2 regions of the Aquicoccus sp. SU-CL01552 genome follow, and region 1 is predicted to be linked to the other one. Evidence: riboswitches for the same ligand, from Rfam matches in the RefSeq annotation. Region 1 holds a riboswitch; the other holds the start of a gene.

Region 1 (5,864 bases):
AAAGGATTTTGAGGGCGCCCATGTGGTGCGGCTGGAGCAGAACTATCGCTCGACCCCGCATATCCTGGCGGCTGCCTCGAACGTGATCCGGGGCAACGCCGGGCGGCTGGGCAAGGAACTCTGGACCGAGGCGGAAGAGGGCGAGAAGGTCCGCCTGATCGGCCATTGGGACGGCGAGGAAGAGGCACGCTGGATCGGCGAAGAGATCGAGGCGATGCAGCGCGGCACGCGGGGGATGCGCGCCTTTGGCTTGAACGAGGTGGCGATCCTGGTGCGCGCCAGCCACCAGATGCGCGCTTTCGAGGACCGGTTCCTGACCATCGGGCTGCCCTACCGGGTGATCGGCGGGCCACGGTTCTATGAGCGGATGGAGATTCGCGATGCCATGGCCTATTTCCGGCTGGTGGTCAGCCCGGATGACGACCTGGCCTTTGAGCGCATCGTCAACACGCCCAAGCGTGGCCTTGGCGACAAGGCACAGCAGACCATCCAGACCGCAGCGCGCGCCAATGGCGTGAGCCTGCTGGAGGGCGCGCGGATCGCGGTCGAGGACGGGCTGATCAAGGGCAAGGGCGGCGCCGCGCTGCGTTCCCTGGTCGAGGATCTGCGCCGTTGGGGCCGGATGACCGGTGACGCGGACATGACCCACATGGAACTGGCCGAGATCGTGCTGGATGAAAGCGGCTATACCGGCCATTGGCAGAACGACAAGACTCCCGAGGCGCCGGGGCGGCTGGAAAACCTCAAGGAACTGGTCAAGGCGCTGGAAAACTTCGAGAACCTGCAAGGGTTCCTGGAACACGTCAGCCTGGTGATGGACAACGACAAGCAGGACGCCGAGCAGAAGGTCAGCATCATGACCCTGCACGCGGCCAAGGGGCTGGAGTTTCCCGCCGTGTTCCTCCCGGGCTGGGAGGACGGGTTGTTCCCGTCGCAACGCAGCATGGACGAGAGCGGCCTCAAGGGCCTCGAGGAAGAGCGGCGGCTGGCCTATGTGGGCATCACCCGCGCCGAGGAGTTGTGCACGATTTCCTTTGCCGGCAACCGCCGGGTGTTCGGGCAATGGCAATCGGCATTGCCGTCGCGCTTCGTCGATGAACTGCCCGAGGAGCATGTGGAGGTGCTGACGCCGCCGGGGCTCTACGGGGGCGGCTATGGCGCGGCGGCAACACAGGGCGGCGCGGTGCGCAGCAATATCGAATCGCGGGTGGCCGATGCGAATGTCTACAACTCGCCGGGCTGGAAACGGATGCAGGCGCGCGCCGGTCAGCGTGGCACCACCCAGCCGAAAGAGAGCCGCAACACCGTGATCGACCTCGATGCGGTGTCCAGCTTCACCATGGGCGAGCGGGTGTTCCACCAGAAATTCGGCTATGGCGCCATCATCGGCATCGAGGGCGACAAGCTCGAGGTCGATTTCGAGAAGGCCGGGCCGAAAAAGGTGGTGGCCCATTACGTCACGGCCAGCGACGACATCCCGTTCTGATGCCATCTGCCGGCGGGCGGGTGGATTTTTTTCGCGACGGGGCGGATTCCCGATGCAGCGCCATGCGAATCCTGTAATCTGACCGCGTAGGGTGCCCCCGCGAGGGGGAGAATTGGGAAGCCGGTGAGAGGCCGGCGCTGCCCCCGCAACGGTAAGGATTGGGTAAGTCCGGCAAAACCACTGAGGCGCAGGCCTCGGGAAGGGCCGGATCAGGGAGAGATCCCCCCACTGTCCAAGCCCGGAAACCAGCCTTGCAGCAACGAGTCGGATCGCGGGCGGCGGTCGGGGCGTGGGGGCTGGGCCGCGACCGGTCATTTTGCCCCCCGTTTCCTGTCCCTGTCCGCATGAACAGGATGATCGCCACGGGGCGTGGCAGGAAAGGATGCGGATGAACTTCAATTCAATACAGGCGGACCGGTCATGATTCTGGCCGGAATACTGCGGAATTTGCGCGATTTGCCCGAGGGGCGCTGTGCCGAGGCGGCGGCGCGGATCGGATTCCTGGAGTGGTTGATGAGTTTGCCAGCGGACTGCGGTGCGGGCGCGGCGGCCCGGGCGGCGGAACGGCGCGCGGCACCGATGTCGCGCAGTTACCCGGCGGTGGCGCGGTTCTGCGATTACTTGCGTGCGGCGCGGCGCGCCGACCGCGACGCGACAAGGCCCCTGCGCCGGGGCGGCTCGCGGGCGCGCCGGGCGGAACGTGAAAGACAGGCCTGAGGGACCCCCCCGAAAACGTGAAAACGGCGACACCAGGGAGGAGGAGAGGTGCCGCCGTTCTCTTTCAACACCGCGGCGCAGGGAGGAGGAGAGCGCCTTGGTGCAACATCACGGCGCAGGGAGGAGGAGAGCGCCGGGATGTATCCCGAATTTCATCGTCTTCCCGCCGGGGCGGGAAATGACCGGCGGCACCAGGGAGGAGGAGAGGTGCCGCCGGCTCATTGAACACCAAGCGCAGGGAGGAGGAGAGCGCCCGGTGTGTCACAACACCAAGCGCAGGGAGGAGGAGAGCGCCCGGTGTATGAGGTCCGGCATGATTGGGGCCGGTATAAGGTGCGGCGGCATCAGGGAGGAGGACGATGCCGCCGCGGAGAACAGGTTCCTAGGGAGGAGGAGAAGGAACCTGAACTGGTAAACTGGTGCTGGGCTCAGAGTTCTCCAGCTGCTTCGAGTGCCACGCGGCGCACTTCGGACCGGTGCAGGCCAAGGTCGGCCAGCTCACGGTTGGTCAGAGCGCTCAGCTCGGCGTAGGTACGACGGTACACGCGGTACTTGGCAAAGCGGCCCTTGAGGGCCTCTGTGGCACCGTGCACGCGGCTCATGAGAGAGGCGCCGTTTGCGTGGGTATGGGTCAGTGCAGTCATTGCTCGTTACCTTCGATCATCGTGTCGCCGTCGTCGTCGTGGCGTTGCTTGAGACTGAAATTAATCAAATGCTGCAGATGCACAATAGTTTTCGAAATCAATGCCGCTATGCAGCAAGTGCATAGATTGATTGTGAAAAAATCTGGCAGTATTGCTGACGTAAGGTCATTTCAACAAATTGCCGAGGCTTTGGGCGCGGCGCGTGGATATTGAGCGGCGGCGGTATAATAATGGCCATCTGCCATGCGTTTCGCGCTTCGTGTCATGCGCTTGACGCAGGGCGGGGGTTGCGACCCCGAGGGAATCGGGGCGCCGTCCTGCCCAGGTCGGATGATCACGGTTTCGTGTGGCGCTGACCCCGATCCTTGTTGTGCACCCAGGGTGGGTGTCGATGTGTTCTCTTTCGCTGATCGCGTGCCGACTCGCCGCCGTGCGGCCGGCGACTCGGGCCTTTTCAATGGGGGCGTGCGCCCCGGTCGGGGCATCTTTCGTCAATTCGGTCGGAATCGGCGTGTCGTGCCTGCCCGGTTGCAGGTGGGGTGACTCCTTATAGAGGAGGCTGCTGGCCCGGTGTGCGGCGACGTCCTGCAGGGCCCACTTATAGTAGTCAATCTCCGGCACAACGATTTGGGTCCGGATCCCGGCAACGATGCCGGCCGCTCCTGGCGCCGAGGTGATGTCGGCGTTACGGGAAATTGCGGGACTGGAGGGGGAATGGTGTTCAAAACGGGGTTGAGCGGTAAACCATCCGAGGTTTCCTGTTCCTAAAATAAGAACATAAGAGAAACATTTGCGGGGGTTTGCTCAGAATATGAATTTTTACGGGATTTTCTGGGAAAATTTGCGTCGTGTTTCTCCATACCACATGTAGTGGGCGTGTTGTGGACCTCAGCTAGGTGAGGGGATCTTCAGCTTGTTTCCCCTTGATTTCTGAGGGGTCCGGGGTGCAAAAGGCCATGTTTCCTTGGTTGATCCCGCAAATTGCAGTTGATTTCCATGAATTCCCGTGGCATTCATTGTTCATCGGATGAGAACGAGGACACAGGGGCGGAAGACCCCGAACCAAAACAAAAGAGCAGGTTTCATACAGGCACTTCGCTTTCATCTACCAAGAGATCCGGCGCGCGAGCGAGCAGACATCCCCCCAGGTGGCGCGCGCAGTCGGACACCCCGCACAGCGGGACAAGGGCGGCGGGTTGATCAGTGGCAGCAGATCAGCCCGCCGTTTTTCCATCCGGGGGCATGACTTTCGCGGGGGCGCAGGCAGAGGGACGACAGGGCGTGAGCCGACGGTTCAGAGGCGAATACACCTTCAAGGTGGATGCAAAGGGCAGGGTGTCGATCCCGGCCCTGTTTCGCCGTGTGCTCGAATCCGGCGATCCCGATTATACCGAGGGGCTGCGTCCGCAACTCGTCATCGTCTACGGCCCGCCCGACCAGCCCTATCTCGAGGCCTACACGATCAACGAGATCGAAAAGCTCGAGGCCAAGATTGATCGGCTTCCCAATTCTCCGCTCAAGCGCAAGCTGGTCCGCGACATCACCTCGCGATCGCACCATACCGAGGTTGATCCCGATGGGCGGCTGGTATTGCCGCTGCGCCACCGCGACAAGATCGGGCTGGAGAAAGAGGCTTTCTTCGTCGGCACCTCCGGCACCTTCCAGATCTGGAACCCCGAAACCTACGATGCCCTCCTGGCCGAGGAGGAGGAAGAGGATCTGGGCTTCGATATCCCCGAGGGAACCAACCCGCTCGACGCGCTGGACATGGCCTTGGCCCGTCAGGCCCAAGACGGCGAGGGGGGCTGAGCCATGGCCGCAGCCGTCCCGCCGGTCCCGCCCTCGGACAAACCCCATATCCCGGTTCTGTTGCGCGCGCTGCTTAAGGCGGTGGCACCGGTCACCGGCACATGGCTGGACGGCACCTTTGGTGCCGGCGGCTATACCCGTGGATTGCTCGAGGCGGGGGCGGCCCGGGTGATCGCGGTGGATCGCGATCCGCTGGCCTTCGACATGGCGCGGGACTGGGCAGAAGGCTATGGCGACCGGCTGGTGATGCAGCCGGGCGTGTTTTCGCGCATGGATGACTATGCCAGCGATCTTGACGGCGTTGTGCTGGACCTCGGCGTCTCCTCGATGCAACTCGACATGGCCGAGCGCGGGTTTTCCTTCATGAAGGAGGGGCCGCTGGACATGCGCATGTCGCAGGAGGGGCCCAGCGCCGCCGACCTGGTCAATTCCGCCGACGAAGCCGATCTGGCGGATGTCCTGTATCTTTATGGCGAAGAGCGAGCCAGTCGCCGGATCGCGCATGCCATCGTGCGGGCGCGCGACGAGGCGCCGATCGAGACCACGCTGCACCTGGCCAAGATCGTCGAGTCCTGCCTGCCCCGGTCCAAGCCGGGGCAATCGCATCCGGCCACCCGCAGCTTCCAGGCCTTGCGGATCGCGGTGAACGACGAGTTCGGAGAGCTGTTCCGTGGGCTGATGGCTGCCGAGCGCGCCTTGAAGCCGGGCGGTAAGCTGGCGGTGGTCACCTTTCATTCCATCGAGGACCGGATGGTCAAACGGTTCCTTCAGATGCGGGCCGGCCAGACCGGGCGCGGCAGCCGCCACGCCCCCGAGATGACGATCCCCGACCCGCAATTCATCCTGCGTCCGCGCAAGGCGATCGCGCCGGATGCCGAGGAGCTGGCCGAAAACCCGAGGGCGCGTTCGGCCCGGTTGCGGGTGGCCATCCGCACCGAGGCGCCGGCCGGCACGGTGGACCCGCGCGAGATCGGGATGCCGCAACCCAAACCGAAAACTAGGGGAAAGCAACGATGAAGGGCATCGCTTATGTTCTGGCCGCGCTGGCGGTGTTCGGGCTGGCCTTCTGGGCCTACCGCGAGAATTACGCCACCCAGCAGGTGCTCAAGGAAACCCGCGCCCTGCAACGGCAGATCGGCGCGGCGCAGGTGCGGATGGGGGTGCTGCGGGCCGAATGGGCCTATCTCAACCGGCCCGACCGGCTGACC
Region 2 (5,864 bases), 140 kb from region 1:
GACCGCCGCGCGGTCCTGCGACCGCAGCCGGGCGCCGCGTGGCAGGTGCGGGATGCGCCCCAGCGCGATCAGCCGCTCCACCGTCACCGGCCAGGCGATCTCGCGCGCCTGCGGCATCCATGCGGCGGTGCGGGCGCGCTCCGGCGCGGGCAGGGCGGCCAGCGTGCTCTCTCCGCTGGCGGGCAACAGGCCCAGCGCAGCGCGCATCAGCGTGGTCTTGCCGGCGCCGTTGGGGCCGATCAGCCCGATGCATTCGCCCTCTGACACGCTCAGGGACACGTGATCGACCACCGGGCATTCGCCGCGCCGCACGGTCAGGTCGCGCAAGGTCATCAGGCTCATGCCATCTCCTTCCGCGTCTTGTAGATCAGGTGCAGGAACAGCGGCGCGCCGACCAGCGCCATCAGCACGCCCAGCTTGAGATCGCGGGCGGGCAACAGCTCGCGCACGGCGATATCGGCGGCCAGCACCATCGCCGCGCCCCCCAGTGCCGAGGCCCAGAGCAGGGCCGAGGGTCGCGCCCCCACCGCCGGGCGTAATAAGTGCGGCACCACCAGCCCGACGAAGCCGATCGCGCCGGCCACCGCCGTCGCCGCGCCAACACAGGCCGCCGTGCCCAGGATCAGCCGCAGCCGCAACCCGGAGAGGCCGATCCCCAGCGCCTCGGCCGCATCCTCGCCCAGGGTCAGCGCATCCAGCCCCCGCCCGAGGCTGGCCAGCAAAAGCGCGCCCACCGCCATGAAGGGGGCCGCGAGCCAGACATGGGTAAAGCTGCGGTCGGCGAGCGAGCCCATCATCCAGAATACGATATCGGCGGCGGCAAACGGGTTGGGTGACAGGTTCAGCGCCAGCGAGGTCAGCGCGCCGGCCAATGCCGAGATCGCGATGCCCGCAAGGATCAGCGTGATCGAGGCCCCGCGCGGCCCGGCCAGCGCCAGGATCAGCAGTACCGCCAGCACCGCCATCCCGAGTGCCGCCAGCGGCAGCGCCAGCGGGAACATCAGGCTCAGCCCGGTCTGGATGGCCAGCACCGCGCCCAGGGCCGAGGCGCCGGAGATACCGATCAGCCCCGGCTCGGCCAGCGGGTTGCGCAGATAGCCCTGCATCGCCGCGCCGGACTGGCCCAGTACCGCGCCGATCATCGCCGCCAGCAGCGCGCGCGGCAGCCGGATCTCGCGCATCACCACCGACAGCGGCGTGCCATCGCCGGCGATCAGCGCCTTCAGACTGTCGCCCGCGCCCACCGGCGCCTGGCCGCTGAGCAGCGACAGCACGAAAAGCACGGCCACCAGCAGGACCAGGCCCAACGCCAACCTCATTCCCCGGCCTCCAGCGACAGGCGCAGATCGCGCATCTTTTCCACCGCCGTGAGCACCAGCGGCGTGCCGCAGATCCAGTCGCGGTCGGTCAGCGTGCCGGCGACACGGGTGCCGGGCAGGGCGCGCAGGGCGGGGTGGCTCAGCACCTCTTCGGCGCGGGCCTGTCCGGGATAGTCGCGGCCGCTGACGATCACCTCGGGCGCCAGCATCACCAATTGCTCCAGCGCCAGCGTGCCGCCGCGCTCCAGCCCCGCCTCGGCGGCGATATTGTCGAACCCGGCCACGCGCAGAATGTCACCGGCCAGCGTACGGTCGCCCACGGTATAGCTGTTGACATAGTAAAGCGCCGCGCGCGGACGCCGGCCCGGCGGGGTGGTGAGCCGGGCGAGATCGGCGCGGAAAGTTGCGATCATCGCCTCTGCCTCCGCCTCGCGTCCCAGCGCCGCCCCCATCTGCGCAAGGCGCGCGGGCACGTCCTCCAACGATCGCGCCGGGGCGAACAGCTCGACCCTGATGCCAAGGTCGCGCAGCATCTGCACCGTCGTCGCCGCGGTGAAAGTGCCCGCCAGAACCAGGTCGGGTTTGAGCAGATAGACCTCCTCGGCACCCGACCCGTTGGTGGGAAAGGCGCGCGCGGCCTTAGCCATCGAGGAGCTGTCGGGATCGTGGGACAGGCGCGACAGCGATACGATCTGTCCCGGCGCCGCCAGCATCAAGGCGAGTTGATCCGTACAAAGATTGACCGAAACCACCCGTTTCGGGGCGGCTTCGGCCACGGCCGCCGCGCCGGTCAGCACCAGCGCGGCGAGCAGGGTTATGATCCTAGAAGGACGCACGCAGCCCCACATAGAGCGCGCGCCCCGACGCCTGGTAGCTGGCTGCCGTCTCATAGGTTTCATCCAACAGGTTCTCGATGCGCAGGTATCCCTCCGCGTTGTCGGTAAAGGCATAGGTTACACCGGCGTTGACCACGGTGTAATCATCCATCACGACACCGTATTCCGCCGGGCGGTCGGCCACGTGACGCAGGCTCAGGTCGCCGCTCCAGCCAGCGGCGAAATCCGCCCCCAACCCGATGGTCACGTCATGGGTCGGCACCCGCAGCAACCGCGCGCCGGCGGCATCCTCGGCATCGGTATAGGTATAGTTGCCATAGAGGCCGAGCCAGTCGTTCACCGCCCATTCACCCGAAAGCTCCACGCCCTGCGACGTGGATTCGCCCGCGACCTGCTGGTACTGGCCGCCGATCCATGTGCCTGCCGCATCATAGAGCGAGACGAACTGGATCAGGTTGTCGATCCGGGTATGAAAGGCGGTGGCCTTGACGCTGCGGCCCGCGCCGAACTCATGCTCCACGCCCAGTTCGAAGCTGGTGCTCTCCTCGGGGTTCAGGGCGGCGTTGCCGTAGAAAGTGCTGTTCAGCTCATAAAGTGACGGCGCGCGGAACCCGGTTGCGGCGACCGCGCGCAGGGTAGTGGCATCGCTCACGCGGTAAGCGGCGGCCAACCGCCCGGTCACGTAATCGCCGAAGGTGGAATGATCGTCCAGCCGGACCGAGGCCGAGAGGTCCAGATCGGCGGTGGGGGCATAGAGGATCTCGCCGAAAATGCCGGTGGTCTCGACGCTGCCGGTATCGGTGCCGGTGTTGAAACTCTCTTCCTCCCAATCGGCGCCGAAGGTGAAGGTCAGCACATCCGAGACCGTGTATTTGCCGGTATAGTCGATCCGCTTGCGGTCGCCGTCAAACGTGGTGTCAAAGCCGTTGGAACTGCTCAGCCGGTCGGTGGTGAAATAGGTGAACGACAGGGTGTGATCCACCGCGCCGGTCATCAACTCGGCATAGGCGCGGACCCCGCGCGACTCGGTGGTGTTGCGCTCGTCATAGGGGGCGGCGCCGTCGCCGGCGAACTCGTCGTAATCCCCCTCGGAATCGAGCGCATAGACCGACAGCCCCAGTTTGAGGGTATCGGTCGCCATCACATCGGCGGACAGGGTGATCTGGGTGGCCTGGTAGCCGTCCGCCTCGGTGTTTCCGGCGCCGCTCTTGGCCGAGAATCCGTTGGTGGTGATCCGGTCGATGCCGAAGGTCATGCCGCCGCGCTCACCGCTGTAGGCGTAGCTCGCCGCCGCGCGGTAGGTCTCGTAACTGCCGCCCTCCAGCGCGAAGGTGGTTTCACTGCCGGGTTCCTCCGGGCGCTGGATGGTCGAGATGTTGACCACGCCGCCCACCGCGCGCGAGCCGTAGAGAGACGAGCTGGACCCCTTGAGGATCTCCACCCGCCCGAGGTTGGCGGTGGTCATTCCGCCCCAGTCGAATTGCGTCTGGGGCGAACTGGGGTCGGTCACGTCGATGCCGTTGACCAAGACCTTGATATATGCGCCGCCCAGCCCGCGGATGCGCAGGTTGGTGCTGGCGCCGACGCCGCCATTGGCACTGACCGAGATGCCGGGCTGGCGGGCGAGAAACTCGGCCAGCGTGGTTTCGTCGGCCTGTTCCAGCTCGTCCTGCGTGATCACCTGCACCGTCGCCCCGGTGCGGTCGAGCGGGGTTTGCGTGCCCGCCTTGGTCGAGGAGACGGTGATCTCGTCCAGGTCGAAGACCTCTTGCGCGCGGGCGGCGCCGGCGGCGCAGAGCGACAGCGTGGAGGCCGTCAGAAGCAGTTTTTTCATCGTCGTTGTCCTTTCCGGGACAGGTATCGGCAATGTCTGGAAAGGCACGGGCGGGCCGCGCTCTTCCGCAAACGGTGAGTTGGTCATCACCCCTACGGTTCGAACGCCGCCCATCTGACGCACCCCGCGCCAAATGAAGGTGATCGCCCTGGCAGGTCTCCTGACTTGCGGGTCAACGCTGGGCCGGACCTTCCCGAACCCCGATCGGGTTCAGTGGTATCTGCCGGCCCCGCTCTCCGCCTACAGTTGCGGGGGCAGTCGCGGATTTGGCCCGTTTCCGGACCGAACCGCGTTCCCTTTTCACGACGGCCGAAGCCGCCGAACCAAAGCAGCCCCGTGGATAGGGGCTGCGGCCACGCAACGCAAGAACGATTGCGGCAGGATGCGCGTCATTCCCGTCTTGCGGCAGCCGGGCGGGGGGGGTATCCCGGCGGGTACTTTCACATCCCGACCATCGAGCGGAGCAGGATCATGGACCCAGTGGACGACAACACGGCCGAGGCCAACTACCGCGTGACCGCGGGCGAATTGCGCCAGTTCATCGAGCGGTTCGAGCGGCTGGAAGCCGAGAAGAAGGACATCGCCGACCAGCAGAAAGAGGTGATGTCCGAGGCCAAGGCACGCGGCTACGACACCAAGGTGATGCGCAAGGTGATTGCCCTGCGCAAGCGCGACAAGGACGACATCGCCGAGGAAGAGGCGGTGCTGGAAATGTACAAGGAAGCGCTGGGGATGGCGTAAGCGCCGCCCGATCTGCAAAAAACGGATGATCTCTCGGCCCGCGGTTCACCGGTGTGATGCGCGGGCCGAGGCGTTTCGCGCAGCAACGGCGTGGCGATGCCCGCGCCGACCATCGCCCGGGACCCGCACGCCATCGCCGCCCCGGGCGGAATGACGCGGGGGTGTCCCGGCGCGACGTCAGCCGCGCTTTTGCGCGAAGATCATGATCAGTGCCAGCCCACTGGAGACCAGCATCAGCAGTAGAGAGACCGCGTTGAGCAGGGGGGTGGACCCCTCTTTCAGCCGGTCGAACATGGCGATGGTCAGCGGTGCGTCCGAGCCCACCAGCATCAGCGTGGTGTTGAAGTTCTCGAAACTCATCAGGAAGGCCACCACAAAGGCGCCGATCATCGCCGGTGCCAGGTAGGGCAGGGTGACGGTGCGCACCGCCGTCAACCGGCTGGCGCCCAGGTTCAGCGCCGCCTCTTCCAGCGTCTTGTCGAATTTCTGCAATCGCGCCGCGATCACCAGGGTGGCGATGGTGGCGATGAACGAGAACTGTCCGAGGATCACCAGCGTCAGCCCGGGCCGCAGCGCCGTGACATCCCATTGTGCCAGGTCCCACAACCCTTCGGCCGCGCGGCTGGAAAACACCAGGATCGAGATGCCCAGCACGATCCCCGGGATCACCAGCGGCAGCAGCATGAAGACATAGAGAATGCCTTGGCCCCGGAACCGGTAGCGGTTGAACAGGAAGGCGTTGGACAGACCGACGCCGACCGACAGGATCGACACGAAGATCGCGACAATGGCCGAGGTGCCGATCGCCCGCAGGATCGGGCGTTCGTGAAAGACACCGATCATCGGGCGTTCCGTGCCGAAGAACCAGTTCCAGGTGAACCCCTCCCACGGCAGAGAGGGGAACTGGCTGTCGTTGAAGGCGAACACCGCGACCACCACAAGTGGCAACGCGAGGAAGATGAAGAACAGCGCAATATAGGCCGTGTAGCTGACGGTGAGAAAGCGGGATTGGGGAATCGAGGGGATCATTTGTACGGTGTCCTCAGCCCATTGTCTTTTCCAGCGACTGGCCGGTCAGCTTGAGCATGCCCCAGACGATGGTCGAGGACAGGATCAGCAGCATGAAGCCGAAGG

What was found. Region 1 has a riboswitch for cobalamin ahead of ABWV23_RS03355 (hypothetical protein). Riboswitches for the same ligand answer to the same signal wherever they lie in the genome.
Region 2: it holds a riboswitch for cobalamin, as region 1 does, so the genes downstream of both, ABWV23_RS04060 (TonB-dependent receptor plug domain-containing protein) here and ABWV23_RS03355 (hypothetical protein) in region 1, are expected to answer to the same signal.

The regions. Positions count from the first base shown of each region.
Region 1 is NZ_BAABWV010000002.1:131,099-136,962, forward strand. It holds gene ABWV23_RS03350 (ATP-dependent helicase) at 1-1,486, shown strand, start outside; cobalamin riboswitch at 1,559-1,754, shown strand; gene ABWV23_RS03355 (hypothetical protein) at 1,907-2,203, shown strand; gene ABWV23_RS03360 (hypothetical protein) at 2,382-2,618, shown strand; gene ABWV23_RS03365 (DUF1127 domain-containing protein) at 2,632-2,847, opposite strand; gene mraZ (division/cell wall cluster transcriptional repressor MraZ) at 4,090-4,656, shown strand; gene rsmH (16S rRNA (cytosine(1402)-N(4))-methyltransferase RsmH) at 4,660-5,673, shown strand; gene ftsL (cell division protein FtsL) at 5,670-5,864, shown strand, end outside.
Region 2 is NZ_BAABWV010000002.1:269,531-275,394, forward strand. It holds gene ABWV23_RS04045 (ABC transporter ATP-binding protein) at 1-342, opposite strand, end outside; gene ABWV23_RS04050 (FecCD family ABC transporter permease) at 339-1,319, opposite strand; gene ABWV23_RS04055 (ABC transporter substrate-binding protein) at 1,316-2,155, opposite strand; gene ABWV23_RS04060 (TonB-dependent receptor plug domain-containing protein) at 2,142-3,989, opposite strand; cobalamin riboswitch at 4,123-4,332, opposite strand; gene ABWV23_RS04065 (DUF2312 domain-containing protein) at 4,461-4,730, shown strand; gene ABWV23_RS04070 (ABC transporter permease) at 4,908-5,759, opposite strand; gene ABWV23_RS04075 (ABC transporter permease) at 5,773-5,864, opposite strand, start outside.